2 regions of the Oceanobacillus sp. FSL K6-3682 genome follow, and region 1 is predicted to be linked to the other one. Evidence: predicted binding sites of a transcription regulator. Region 1 holds the regulator's gene; the other holds the start of a gene.
What was found. The regulator LexA, encoded in region 1, represses DNA repair genes until DNA is damaged. The targets are predictions, from matches to a motif close to CGAACATATGTTCG.
Positions count from the first base shown of each region.

Region 2: a site for LexA is predicted at 4,308-4,321, ahead of uvrB (excinuclease ABC subunit UvrB). Genes of this name have one in related genera too.

Region 1 covers NZ_CP150263.1:2,687,312-2,695,093, forward strand. Annotated here, with positions in the region: gene MHH51_RS13415 (YneF family protein) at 32-259, opposite strand; gene sirA (sporulation inhibitor of replication protein SirA) at 307-765, opposite strand; gene tkt (transketolase) at 923-2,923, opposite strand; gene MHH51_RS13430 (DUF896 domain-containing protein) at 3,025-3,258, opposite strand; gene MHH51_RS13435 (recombinase family protein) at 3,327-3,977, opposite strand; gene lexA (transcriptional repressor LexA) at 4,455-5,075, shown strand; gene MHH51_RS13445 (hypothetical protein) at 5,246-5,509, shown strand; gene spo0A (sporulation transcription factor Spo0A) at 5,728-6,510, opposite strand; gene spoIVB (SpoIVB peptidase) at 6,895-7,782, opposite strand, start outside.
Region 2 covers NZ_CP150263.1:3,549,178-3,556,959, reverse strand. Annotated here, with positions in the region: gene MHH51_RS17585 (peptidoglycan DD-metalloendopeptidase family protein) at 1-697, shown strand, start outside; gene MHH51_RS17580 (S41 family peptidase) at 1,216-2,688, shown strand; gene MHH51_RS17575 (PDZ domain-containing protein) at 2,797-3,996, shown strand; gene uvrB (excinuclease ABC subunit UvrB) at 4,379-6,361, shown strand; gene uvrA (excinuclease ABC subunit UvrA) at 6,369-7,782, shown strand, end outside.

The DNA of each region.
Region 1 (7,782 bases):
TTTTAGTGCTTGTCCATAAAATAATTATAAATTATTTCCCAGACTGATTTTGGTTATTCATCGCCCGCATCATCTGATTAATTTTCTTCTGCGATGGCTTTTGGCCCATTTGCATCATCAATGTACGAAGCATCTGCTCATTAATCGGCGGATTCTTTTTCAAATAATTCATCATATATTTTCTGGCAATGAAAAATCCAAGAGCAACACCAGCAACTAAAGCTGCAATTGCAATTAATACTACCCATATCGTACTCATGTTACAAAATTTCCTCCTTCGTGTTGTCTCTAATACAGTATATTAGATTAGAGGAAATTATACAACACTTGACTTTCATCATCCTGTGCTTTTACCGGCTTTGGAGAAATCCATCCATACTGAGGTGTATCCTTCCCCTGTACAAAGAAATAAGGATGAATATCTTCTAATATAGGAAAAAGTACAGATACTGCCGAAACTAAATGATTACATTTTAAAATTAACTGTCCATTCTCTATATATAGACAAAGTGTTTCTTCCCCTTTTTTTACAATCACTCTATTCCCGATTCGTTTTATCATGATATCAGGTGAAGAAAACGTCTTTAAATGCATAGCAAACTTATAAAAATGGATTTTTCTGGTTATGAATCGAAATTGCTTTCTAATTATTATCTCATCTTGATTTTCAGCACATTCTAAAAAGAATCGATGTAATAAATCACTTTTATGAAAATAATTTTTTGCTACACTCTCTTCTATCCAATAAATTGCATATTCATTCATCACGCATTCCTCCTTTGACTATTATTATAGAGGAATCTATTTCCGAAAGTTGTCAAAATAGTGTGCAAAGAACAACTTCTTTTGTCGAAACTAGAATAATAAAAGAGAGAGGTACTTTTACCTCTCTCTTCATTGATATAAAGTATATAAACTTTCCTTATTTTGTAACTTCTTCAACCAATTTAACAACATTATCCACTGTAAAACCAAATTTCTCAATTAATAGATCGCCATTCGCAGAAGCGCCGAAACGGTCAATGGTAAGAGTCTTTCCTTCAAAGCCGACATAACGATCCCATCCAAATGACGCTGCCATTTCAAGACCAACTCTAGCTGTTACTTCTTTAGGAAGTACTTCGTTTTTATATGCTTCATCCTGCGCTTCGAAACGATCCCATGAAGGCATACTTACAACCTGAACATCGACACCTTTTTCTTTCAAAGCCTCTTGAGCAGCAACTGCTAATTGAACTTCAGAACCTGTAGCTAATAGAAGGGCATCTGGAGTTTCTTTTTCAGATTTACTTACAATATAAGCACCTTTTTTAACTCCTTCATAAGCTAATTCTGCTGTATTAGCTAATGTAGGAAGATTTTGGCGGGTCAACACAAGAGCTGTAGGCTGATCTGTTGATTCCAGAGCTAGTCTCCATGCTGCCTGTACCTCGTTTCCATCAGCTGGACGAATTAAAGATAGATGAGGCATAGCACGTAGAGCAGCTAAATGCTCTACAGGTTCATGCGTTGGACCATCTTCACCAACCGCGATAGAATCATGTGTAAACACATATGTTACAGGCATATTCATAATAGATGCAAGACGAATAGATGGGCGTAAATAGTCACTGAACACAAAGAATGTTCCGCCAAAAACATGAAGTCCGCCATGAAGAGCCATTCCGTTTAACGCTGCGCCCATTGCATGTTCACGAACGCCAAACCAAACATTACGTCCGGCATAATCTTCTTTTGTAAAATCATTTTCATCATTAATTGTCGTTTTATTGGATCCTGCAAGGTCCGCACTTCCGCCAAAGAAGTTTGGAACAGCTTTTGCTACTGCATTTAACACTTCACCTGAAGAGGCACGTGTAGCAAGCTTTGATCCTTCCTCATACACCGGAAGACTTTCATGCCAGTTTTCAGGAAGCTCGCCTTTCAACGCAAGTTCAAACTGCTCACCTAATTCTGGATATGCTTCTTTATAAGCCGCAACAAGTTCATTCCATGCAGATTCTTTTTTTGAACCGTCAGTAACAATCTTTTCTTTGAAGTCGGCATATACTTCATCAGATACATAAAAATCTTCATGATTCCATTTATAGGCTTCTTTTGTTAACTTCACTTCATCTGCTCCAAGCGGAGATCCATGTGAAGCACTGGAAGCAGACTTATTCGGAGAGCCATAGCCGATAATTGTTTTCACTTCAATTAATGTCGGCTGGTCTTGATTTTGCTGTGCTTCTTTAATTGCCTGGCGGATAGCATCTACATCATTTCCGTCTTCTACCCGAAGCACTTGCCAGCCGTATGCTTTAAAGCGTTGTTCCGTGTTTTCAGAGAATGCGCGATCCAAATCACCATCTAAGGAAATATCATTTGAATCATAAAGGGCGATCAGTTTGCCTAAGCCGAGATGACCGGCTAAAGATGCCGCCTCATGAGAAATCCCTTCCATTAAATCCCCGTCACTGACAATAGCATATGTATAATGGTCTACCACATTATACGCTTCTTTATTATAAGTAGCACTAAGATGTGCTTCAGCCATTGCCATTCCAACAGACATAGCAATCCCCTGACCTAATGGCCCTGTAGTTGCTTCCACACCGTCCGTATGATGTACTTCCGGATGCCCCGGAGTTTTAGAATCCCACTGACGGAACTCTTTTAAATCATCGATAGACACTTTATAGCCGGATAAATGCAATAGACTGTAAAGCAGCATAGATCCATGACCAGCAGATAAAACAAAACGGTCACGATTGAACCATTTCGAATTTTTTGGGTTATGATTCATAAAATCTGTCCAGAGGGTGTAAGCCATAGGCGCCGCCCCCATTGGTAAACCAGGATGTCCGGAGTTTGCTTTTTCAATCGCATCAATGGATAACGTACGAATCGTATTAATGGATAGTTCTTCAATTTGTTGTGTCATTATTTTTCTCCTTCCACTTCAAAACATATTCTATTTCTATCTCTATTTTATAATGAAATCCTTTACTATACAAGCTAAGTCAATATGAAGAATGTGAAGAATTAGTGTTTTTTACTGCGTTCCTGATAATCACGAAGCTTTTGCGGGGTAACATCATTACCTTCCGGATCAACTACTGTCATCCCTTTCAGATGATTTTTAAAAGAGCCTCGTACATTTGCTAAATACTCTTTACGTAATGTTTGCTGCTCATTTTTTTCTTCCTCTGTTAATCCTTCATTTTTTGCTTTATTGGCTAAAATATTAATTCTATCTAATTTATCTTTAGACAACATATAACTTGTCCCTCCTTCTACTAAAAAAACAGGAGATAAACTTCCTGTTCTTCTATCTTACGCTACGATTAATTTTCATTCAAGGAATTGATATACTCCTGATAACGCCGGTGGATTGTAGCTTTTGATGCATTAAAGCCAAGACCGTTTAAAACCGTAGTGATTTCGTGAAACGTTAATTTATTCTGACGAAGCCGGACAATCTCTTCTATTGGAATTTCAGTACGCTCTCTTCCCGGAGACTGATTGATATGATTTAAATTTTTTTGAGGTTTATATCCATTTGATACAGCGCGGCGCATCCCCCGTTTTATTTTCATATTATGTAGTTTACGCTGATATTCTTCCACTATACCGACAATATTTAGCACCATTGAGTCAGCTTCATTTATCTCCAGCCTCCCCTCATGTGTAATTGTATAAATAGGGATATCCATTTTCCGCAGCTGATGAAATAAAGCAATTTTAGTATTTCCTCTACCTAATCTTGTCTCGTCTTGAATACAAAGACAATCAGCTTCTTGATGTGAAAAATAATCAAGAAGCTGAAAAATACCATCTCTATCTATGTCATAGCCGCTGGCCTTTTCCTCAATGCAATCCACAATAGTAAAATTTAATTTTCCAGCCAGTACTGTTAACTCTTCATATTGTCTTTGAAGTGATGTTTCCTGTGTTTCTTTCTCAGTACTTACCCGACAATAAATTATTGTTCTCAATATTTTATCCTCCAATAGCAAAGCCCTCTTTTTCTCATCTCTTAAGTAAAATGCATCTTTAAGAATACGTTCATAAGTCTAATAAAAATAAAACAGAAAATTTATTCATACTTTTAGAACAAGCACTTTAAACAATTTATTTTACCAACACTGCAAATTTTATTTACTCTCTAAAAAATATGCAAGGAAATTAGCCATACGGGCTAAAATATTTAAGCAGTAGTAACCATCATCGTATATAAAAATAATAATGCAATAATAAAAGCCACAATATAAAATGCATCTGATTTCATTAGTTTTTCAAACATATAAAAAACTCCCTTCAGTATTTTATAAGGTCCTGGAACAGTTGTTCTGATACCAGTATATTTAGAACAGTTGTTCTTGTCAATACTTTTTCAGAACATTTGTTTGTAAAATTATTATTTAAGTGCTATACTGTGAATAACAAATACCTATGCTAGAGGGGAGAAAGTCATGACAAAACTATCAAAAAGACAACAGATGATTTTTGACTTTATTAAAGAACAAGTAGAGCAAAAAGGGTATCCGCCTTCTGTTCGTGAAATCGCTGTTGCTGTAGGATTAGCTTCAAGCTCTACCGTTCATGGCCACTTAGAAAGGCTGGAGAACAAAGGATATATACGAAGAGATCCAACAAAGCCCCGCGCCATTGAGATTATGTATGAGAATGAAAACGAAGCGCCCAGAGACAAAGCTATTTATGTACCTGTAATCGGAAAAGTTACTGCAGGAATCCCTATTACAGCAATTGAAAACATTGAAGAATTCATTCCTGTTCCAAGCTCCTCAGCCGGGCCGGAGGATAATCTGTTTATACTTGTAATTGATGGAGAAAGTATGATTGAGGCAGGTATTTTAGACAATGATATGGTTATTGTCAAACAGCAAAGTTCCGCAGATAATGGCGATATCGTTGTAGCAATGACCGAGGATAACGAAGCTACTGTTAAACGTTTTTTTAAAGAAAAGAATCGTTTTCGCCTGCAGCCGGAAAACGCAACAATGGAACCACTTTATTATGAAAATGTTTCTATCTTGGGTAAGGTTATCGGATTATACCGTAATATTCACTAAAAAAAGTGTATTCATACAAGCTGAGAACATTTTGTCTCGAAGTCGTATAATTCCTAAAAAAGGTTAACGGACACATTTTAAAATGTGTCCGTTAACCTTTTTTTCTAACATAAAATTAGTCTGATCCTAATATGCTTTAAATAAAGTACAAGTTCAAGGAGTGTATAAAATTGACTGAAACGATGAAAAAGAAACGTTGGCTTTATTTTCCGATTATTATAATCAGCTTTGTTCTGGGAATTATCTATTTAACGAAGGTTGCTGACTACTTAACACTGCCATTTTTATCAACTCTTTTACTTATTGTGACTTTTTTAGAAGTCTATCCAGGCAAGAACTATTTTTCCAAAACTAATCTAATAAAAATTATTTCTGCTCTTTTGCTTGTAGCACTTGCTTTATGGTATCAGATTACTGTTTTTATTCTCGGCTAAATCAAATCAACAAAACGTTTAATACGGTCTTTTTTTACATTTCAAAAATCTGATGCTTACCATTCCTTATGTTAATCAAAAATAAGTAATATACCAACTTTTTCGAATATAAAAAATAGAGCTGTTTTAAATATTTACATTTAGTATATAAAACAGTACGACTCTTTACATCGGGTAAAAAAAATGATGCCGACTGTTTAATACCTGCCACCGTATTGTTATGACACCTTATGTTCCAAACGTAATCTGTCAGCCACCATTGCAATGAATTCACTATTTGTCGGCTTAGCTTTTGAAATATTGATGGTGTAGCCAAATAGAGCCGAAATGGAATCTATATTTCCTCTGCTCCAGGCAACTTCTATCGCATGGCGTATAGCTCTTTCCACCCGTGAAGCAGTTGTGTTGAACTTTTTCGCAATATCAGGGTAAAGTACTTTTGTAATAGACCCTAAAAGCTCAATGTCATTATAAACCATCGTAATTGCCTCTCTTAAGTACATATATCCTTTAATATGTGCAGGTACACCAATTTCATGAATAATATTTGTTATATTCGCTTCCAAATCTTGTTTTTTCCTGTTTTCTGTATTCGTTTTATTTACATTTGACACTCTTGGAATGCTGCTGCCCTGAACCTGCAAGATTTGGTCAGCCAGATTCTGTATGTCAAATGGCTTCAGAATAAAATAAGAAGCTCCTAAATCTACAGCTTTCTTCATTACTTCTTCTTGGCCAAAAGCAGTCAGCATAATAATATGGGGTTTTTTATTTAAATCCATTTTTTTAATTTCATTTAATACGGCAATACCGTCCATATGGGGCATGATTATATCTAATACCAATACATCTGGATTCTTCTCTTCAATTAGCGGGATGCAATCCCTGCCGTTTAAGGCTGTTCCAACTATTTCAATTTCTTCCTGTTCCCCAAAAAAATCCTCCATTAATTGAATTAACTCACGATTATCATCAACAAAACATACAGATATTTTACTCACTAAAAAATCCTCCTTTTGCTTTTTATGCACCTATTACATATTCTACAAAAAATATAAATATCCTCTTTAAAATCAAAAAACTTTTGATTTATTTCGATTTTCTTAAGTATTCTCTGTTTTTCTTTGTTTTTCACCAACTTTCGACACGATTTTTAATCTTTTTTGTATACGTTTTCATTATATCAGATAGTAATTGGATATAAAACACCTGTATCCATACACTGTACGCAACTTTAATCTTTATAATACTAACTCAACTTTCGCACCTGAGAATAAGCTTCTATACCTTCCTATTCCATGATGAGCAAGTTATTTTTTAAGCCGCAAAAATTGAGATACTAATCAAAAAATACTTGTAATGGCAATCACCATTACAAGTATTTTTTAAGCTGCATTCTGATTAGACTCAGGTTTGATAATGCCGGCGTCCTCAAGCATCCATTCGATATGAACACCATAACCCGAGGTCGGGTCATTAACAAACACATGTGTTACTGCACCAATAATTTTGTCATTTTGAATAATTGGACTGCCACTCATTCCCTGAACAATCCCGCCTGTTAATTCTAACAACCTGGGGTCAGTGATCTGAATAACCATTCCTTTGGTTGATGCTGACTTTTGAGGAACACTGCTGATAATTTCAATATCAAATTCTTCAATTTTTTCTCCATCAACTACTGTAAGAATTTTTGCAGGACCTTCTTTGACTTCATGAGATAACGCAACAGGAAATGCTTCTTCATATTTTTCATGATTTACTTCCTTCTCTAATATCCCAAATATGCCATAATCCGTATTTTTGGTTATATTACCAATTCTTTTTTCCTGTGTTTGAAAGGAGGCTTGTTTTTCCCCTGGTAAACCATTATCTCCTTTTTCAATTGCTGTAACAGAAGAATGAATAATGGAGCCCTGTTTAATATCAATTGGCTTTTTTGTATCCATATCTGATATAACATGACCTAAAGCACCATACCGCCCTGTTTCCGGGTCATAAAATGTCATTGTACCGATACCTGCAGCAGTATCTCTAATATATAACCCGATTTTATAAGCTTTTTCTTTCTTATCAAAAATCGGCTGTAAATTGGTTTCGATAAATTTATCTCCACGTTTCAGCTTGATCTGCAGCTTTTTATTCTCTTTGCCGCTATTATCTACAATCGGTTTGATATCTGTCATATGATTTATTTTTTGACCGTTTATTTCAACGATTGTGTCACCAACATTTATTTTAGCAGCTTCTCCCGGAGATTTTGCTCCTTCTGA
Region 2 (7,782 bases), 860 kb from region 1:
AGAGCAGAAGGAAGCAGAAGAAGCGGAACGTGCCCGGGCAGAAGCAGAAGCTGAGGAGCAGCGCAAGGCGGAAGAAGAGCGTAAAGCTGAGGAAGAACGCCAAAAAGAAGCGGAACAACAGGAAGATAGCGAAGAGCAAACAGAGAGTAATTCAAGTGAGTCTGAAGGCAGTGAATCCTCTGATGAAGAAGAAAGTGAAAACGATGTACAGGTAGCCAGCGGTTATACAGCTGAAGCAGAAGTGAAAACAGAAACAGAGACAGCAAGTGAATCAGTTCCAAGTAACAGTTCCGGCTTTATCCGCCCTACTTCTGGACCACAAACCTCTCCATTTGATCCTAATCGGGTACATCCAATTCATGGAGATGTCCGGCCTCATAATGGGATGGATTTTGGACAAAGAGGAGAAGCAGATAAAGTGATTCGTGCTGCAGCAGATGGTGTTGTTGCTTACACTGGTACAATGAGCGGTTATGGGAATACAGTTATGGTAACTCATAATGTAAATGGTCAGGATTATACTACTTTGTATGCTCATTTATCAAGCTTTACTGTATCTAACGGACAAACAGTAAGCCAGGGAGATCAGATTGCTGTGATGGGGAATACAGGAGGATCTACCGGTGTCCATCTCCATTTTGAAATTCACCCTGGAGGGTACAAGAATCCTGTTGATCCATCAGGTTATATAAATTAATTCATTGCGTAGTTAATAGAATAAAGAAATCTATCAAATGGAAATCCGAACTAGTATTCAAACCCCTTTCATAGGAGTTTGAATCAGTTCGGATTTCTTGTTATCAAATAAAGGACCAACGGCTTTCTACTACTGTCTGGGATTGCGGTTTGGTATTCGGACAAAAAGAACAGGAATTTCAAATAAAGTGTTTCTTAAGGATGTTTGTTTAAAATCATAGTCATTCGCTTCATAACATGATATGCTTTTCTTATTAGAAAATAAAAAATACCATTTTATCATAGAAACTGTTTGTAAAGCTCCTGTTTTGGGTTGAAAAATGGTTTTGTTTAGTAATCTCGGTCTACTTCCATAGAAGGAAGTTTTGTTTTATCTATCAGGGATTATTTCTTTTAAGATAACAGGTATAATGGAATTGTGAAGGTCAGCCGTTTTTTCATAATACCTGCTATATATTAATTATTCAACTTCAAAGGTGAATGGAAGCTTTTGAAGCATTTAAAGAGGTGTAGAAAGAAATGAAGCTTAATCAATCTAAGATTATACTGATATTAATAGGAGCCTTGCTTATTGGGCTTTTAGGCGGTTACGGCGGAGTGAAGCTAGCCCAAAATCAGGGTGACAGCTCTCCTTTAGAGATAACTGATACAGAAACATCCGACAATGAAGGAGAAGGTACAGATGCTGATTTGCCGGCAGATTTAAACAAAATTTCGCAAACCTTTGATTTGATTAAATCAAACTACATTGAGGATGTTGATGATAACGAGCTGGTAGAGGGTGCTATAGAAGGTATGCTTTCTACACTGGAAGATCCGCACACCTCCTACTTAGACAGTGAAATGATGCAGCAATTTAACGAACAGATTGAATCATCCTTTGAAGGAATCGGGGCAGAAGTCAGTGAGGTAGATGGTTATATTACGATTATTTCACCAATGAAGGATTCTCCAGCAGAAAAAGCCGGGTTGCGTCCAAATGATCAGGTCCTAAGTGTGGATGGAGAAAGCGTTGAAGGATTAAATGTGAACGAGGCTGTTGCTAAAATTCGCGGGGAAAAAGGTACGGATGTTGTTTTAGAGATACAGCGTTCAGGCGTTTCAGATCCATTTGAAGTAACCATTCAACGGGATACGATTCCTGTTGAAACAGTATATAGTGAAATAAACAGTGAAAATGGCAAGGATACTGGTGTTATTCAGATTACCAACTTCTCAGAGCACACCAATGAAGAGTTTACAGAGCAGCTGGCTGATTTAGAGGATCAGGGTATTGACGGTCTTGTCATTGATGTCCGCGGAAATCCGGGAGGTTTATTAGATGTTGCAGAAGATATTCTAAAGCAGTTTGTCCCTAAAGACATGCCATATTTGCAAATAGAGGATTCTGATGGAAACACAGAAGAGTTTGCATCAGATTTAGAAGAGGAGAAGGATTATCCAATCAGCGTGTTAATTGATGAAGGAAGTGCATCTGCTTCAGAAATTGTCGCTGTAGCAATGAAAGAGCTTGGATATGATATTGTTGGAGAAACCAGCTTTGGAAAAGGTACAGTGCAGCAGGCTATTCCGCTAGGCGATGACAGTTCTATTAAAATGACAACCTATAAATGGTTATCTCCGAACGGTGTATGGATTGACGGTGATGGTGTGGAACCGACCGTCGAACAGAAACAGGATGATTATTACTATTCCATTCCAATTCAAGTAACGGATGATGAGCCGCTCACCTTTGACCATACAAGTGAAGCAGTAGCTAATATGCAGGTAATGTTATCCGGTTTAGGATATGACACAGGAAGAACAGATGGTTACTTTAATGAAGAAACAGAAAGTGCTGTAGAAGATTTCCAGGAAGATAATGATTTGGAGGTAACCGGAGAAGTAGATGAAGAAACCGGGGGCTTAATTGAAACACAAATTATTGAAAAAATCCGTTCCGGAGAAGATGATGAGCAGCTGGAACGATCTTTGGAAGAGCTTTATCAATAAATGAAACTTGACTTCTTGATAGAGAAATATTTGTTCATCCATCATGCTATGATGGATGAACAAATTTTAACGTATAAAATGTATTCGCGAAGAAGGTGAAGAATATTGGTGGAAGAATGGCTTATTGAACTGGCAAAAGGTATAGGGAAGTTCTTTCTGAATCCGGCGTTATACTGGTTTTTATTTATATTAACCATGGCAAGTTATTTCCGGATTAAACGGGAGCGGTATGATTTCGGAATAAAAATATATCCAAAATTTATTGAATGGCATCGGACTTGGCTTGTTTCATTAATTAGCGGCATACTTATATCTGCTGTAATTATTGGAGTCGGCATGGTGTTCTCCTATGAAACACTTTTCGTATTAGCACTCAGTTTTATCGTTTTAAGTATCAGTACCCGTTTTACGCTGTTGTCTCCAAGCTATACGCTGGGACTGACATTTTTGATTTTATTTTTTGCACCTTATGTACTCGACATGCAAAATTGGTTTGATTACTCTCTGCTCTATGAACGCAGTCTTCCTGCTTTGGCAGTCCTGGCCGGATTATTGCTTTTTGTAGAGTCTCTATTAATTAAACGTGTTGAAAAACAAGATTTATTTCCGAGAATTCAGCTGAGTGACCGGGGTGTCTGGGTAGGAGAGCAGCAAATCAAACGATTAACGGTAGTACCGCTGCTTATGCTTGTGCCTGAAGGGTTAATCACTTCTTTTGCACCTTGGTGGCCGTATTTATCAATAGGGGAATCTTCTTTAGGTCTGGTGCTCATTCCCTTTTTAATTGGCTTTAACTATAAAGCAAAAGGCCATTTCCACCAAGATGCTATTTACAAGCTGGCAAAGGCGAATACATTTTTGGCAATTGGCATTTTCCTTATTGCTGTCGCAGGAATATTTATTCCATATCTTTCTCTGACTGCAATTATCCTTGCAATCATAGGAAAAGAATATTTGAACTATCGATATAGAGAAGGAGACCGCTTACGACGGCCGTATTATCAGCCGCATCCAAAAGGCTTGCGGGTTGTGGGGATTCTCCCGGGAAGTCCGGCAGACAGGCTGGAGATAGAACCTGGTGAATCTATCTATAGAGTGCACGGGAAAAATGTACAGACAAGCCAGGCTTTTTATGAAGCTTTACAGCGAAGCGGGGCTTATATTAAATTGGAAGTCTTTAATCATGATAATGAGATTCGTTTCGTACAATGTTCCCTATATGAAGGAGAGCATCATTCCTTGGGCTTTCAATTTGCTGAAGAGCCTTATAAAGCAAGAAGAGATAAAAAAAATAATAATGCGTCCTAAAATAAGAATGCTTGAAACGGTGATTACAACCGGGTTCAGGCATTCTTATTTCATTATAAAATGTAAATCAGGATTGAAAGATTGACAGAAAGGCTATAATGAAAATAGAGGCTATTAAATCAATTTTTTTAATTCCTGATTAAATTCTACAGATGATAAATCAAATAGCGTTATTATATAAAAAGCTCGGACTATGATGGAGTGATTAATTTAAGACCATTGGAAACAATACTGTGGTATTCCAGTATTACTAATGACCTGCATTAATTTATAAATACTAAAAAAGATATATAATTTCTTAAAAAACAAGTCGAATACTTGTTCGTTTTTTAAGAAAAGGATATAATAGATAATAGCTATTGTAAGGAACGGAGGAAATAGGATGAAGGAGCATTTTGAATTAGTTTCTGCTTATGAGCCGGCGGGAGATCAGCCGGCGGCAATTAAAGAAATTGTAGAAAAAATACTTGCCGGGCAGCATCATCAGACCTTACTTGGTGCCACCGGGACGGGAAAGACATTTACCATGTCCAATGTTGTAAAAGAAATTAACCGGCCGACACTTGTTATTGCACATAATAAGACATTGGCAGGACAGCTTTACAGCGAGTTTAAGGAGTTTTTTCCAAACAATGCTGTAGAGTATTTTGTAAGCTATTATGATTATTATCAGCCGGAAGCTTATGTGCCTTCTACGGATACTTTTATTGAAAAGGACGCAAGTATAAATGATGAAATTGATAAATTGCGTCACTCTGCTACATCAGCACTATTTGAAAGAAATGATGTATTGATTGTAGCAAGTGTATCGTGTATCTATGGCTTAGGTAACCCGGAAGAATATAAAAGTCAGGTACTTTCTTTAAGGCTTGGCATGGAAAAAGAAAGAGATCAGCTCCTGCGCGAATTAGTAGATATTCAATATGCAAGAAATGATATTAATTTTCAGCGTGGTACATTTCGTGTGCGTGGAGATTCGGTAGAAATTATTCCTGCTTCTCATGAGGAGCATTGTATCCGGGTGGAATTTTTTGGAGATGAGATTGATCGGATTCGGGAAGTTGATGCATTAACCGGTGAGATTATCGGTGACCGTGAGCATGTCGCTATTTTCCCGGCATCCCACTTTGTTACCCGTGAAGAAAAAATGAAAATTGCCATTAAAAATATTGAGAAAGAATTAGAAGAACGGCTGAAGGAATTAAATGATGCAGGAAAACTGCTGGAAGCCCAGCGTCTGGAACAGCGCACGAATTACGATTTAGAAATGATGCGGGAAATGGGATTTTGTTCCGGAATTGAAAACTATTCACGTCCTTTAACATTACGTGAGGCAGGAGCCACACCGTATACATTGCTGGATTTCTTTCCAGAGGACTTTTTAGTGATTATTGATGAATCCCATGTGACATTGCCGCAGATTCGTGGTATGTATAACGGAGACCAGGCGCGGAAACAGGTTTTGGTTGATCATGGATTCAGGTTGCCTTCAGCAATGGATAATCGTCCGTTGCGCTTTGAAGAATTTGAAGAAAAAACCAATCAGCTTGTTTATGTTTCCGCAACGCCAGGTCCATATGAATTAGAGCATTCACCAGAAATGACAGAACAGATTATCCGTCCGACAGGTTTATTGGACCCAGTGGTGGAAGTACGGCCTATTGATGGACAGATTGATGATTTAATTGGTGAAATTAACAAACGGACAAAGAAAAATGAACGTGTATTAATCACGACCTTAACGAAGAAGATGTCAGAGGACTTGACAGATTACTTAAAAGAAATAGGAATGAAGGTTGCTTATCTGCATTCTGAAATTAAAACTTTGGAGCGGATCGAAGTTATTCGTGATTTGCGTGTTGGAAAATATGATGTCCTTGTCGGGATTAACCTCCTGCGGGAAGGACTGGATATACCAGAAGTATCTCTGGTTTCAATCCTGGATGCTGATAAAGAAGGCTTCCTCCGTTCAGAGCGTTCCTTAATCCAGACTATGGGACGTGCCGCAAGAAATGAAAATGGTAAAGTTATTATGTATGCTGATAAAATTACGGATTCCATGCAAAAAGCGATTGATGAAACAGATCGCCGTCGTACTGTACAACAGGAATATAATGAAAAGCATGGTATCACTCCACAAACTATTCGTAAGGAAGTCCGTGATGTTATTCAGGCAACTGTTGCTGCGGAAGCACCGGAAGCATATGATTCTGAAACAAAACAAGTGAAGAAGATGACGAAGAAAGAAAAGCAGAAGGTTATCGAAAATATGGAAAAAGAAATGAAACAGGCAGCCAAAAATCTAGACTTCGAGAAAGCAGCAGAATTAAGAGATGTTCTCTTGGAGCTAAAAGCGGAAGGATGAATTTTTTATGCCAAGCAAGTCTATAAAAATCCAAGGTGCCAGAGCGCATAACTTAAAAAATATAGATGTCGATATCCCCAAAAATAAATTAGTTGTTCTTACAGGGCTTTCTGGTTCCGGGAAATCATCCCTCGCCTTTGATACGATATATGCAGAGGGACAGCGCCGATATGTAGAATCTCTGTCTGCATATGCAAGACAGTTTTTAGGACAGATGGATAAACCAGATGTTGATGTGATTGAAGGATTATCTCCAGCAATCTCTATTGATCAGAAAACAACCAGTAAAAATCCAAGATCAACTGTTGGAACGGTTACAGAGATTTATGATTATTTACGTTTACTTTATGCACGCGTAGGGAAACCGACCTGTCCGAAGCATGGTATTGAAATCAGCTCACAGACAGTGCAGCAGATGGTTGATAGAGTATTGGAATATCCGGAAAGAACGAAAATGCAGATTTTAGCTCCGGTGATTTCAGGAAGAAAAGGAGAACACGTTAAAGTATTAGAAGACCTGAAAAAACAAGGGTACGTGCGTGTCCGGATTGATGGAGACATGATGGAGGTAACGGACGATATTAACCTGGAGAAAAATAAAAAGCACTCTATTGAAGTTGTTATTGACCGGGTTGTTATTAAAGAGGGAATAGAAACCCGCTTAAGTGATTCCCTGGAAGCGGCGCTTAAATTAGGAGAAGGTAATGCGATTGTTGATGTCATTGGCGATGAGGAGCTCATGTTCAGTGAAAACCATGCCTGCCCAATCTGCGGTTTTTCTATCGGTAAATTAGAACCGCGCTTATTCTCCTTTAACAGTCCTTTTGGTGCATGCCCAAGCTGTGATGGATTAGGAACAAAACTTGAGGTGGATGTTGAATTAGTTATTCCGGATTGGGATAAAACACTAAATGAACATGCTATTGCACCTTGGGAGCCTATCAGTTCCCAATATTATCCGCAGCTTTTAAAGAGTGTCTGTGATCATTATAATATTCCGATGGATGTTCCTGTAAAGAATATTCCCGAGGAACAAATGGATAAAATTTTATATGGAAGCGGAAAAGAAAAAATTCATTTTCATTATGAGAATGATTTTGGAAGCGCGCGTACCAAGGATGTTGCTTTTGAAGGTGTTTTAAAGAATGTTGAACGCAGATACAAAGAAACTTCCTCTGATTTTATCCGTGAAACATTAGAGAAATACATGGCACAGAAAAATTGTCCAACATGTAAGGGACATCGTCTGAATAAAGAGGCGCTTGCTGTATTAATTGACGGGAAGCATATCAGTCAGATAACAGATTTCTCTATCCTGGAATCTATGGACTTTTTCAAACAGCTTGAATTGAGTGATAAAGACCGTCAGATTGCCCGTTTAATTTTGAAAGAAATTGATAATCGTCTTTCATTTTTAAATA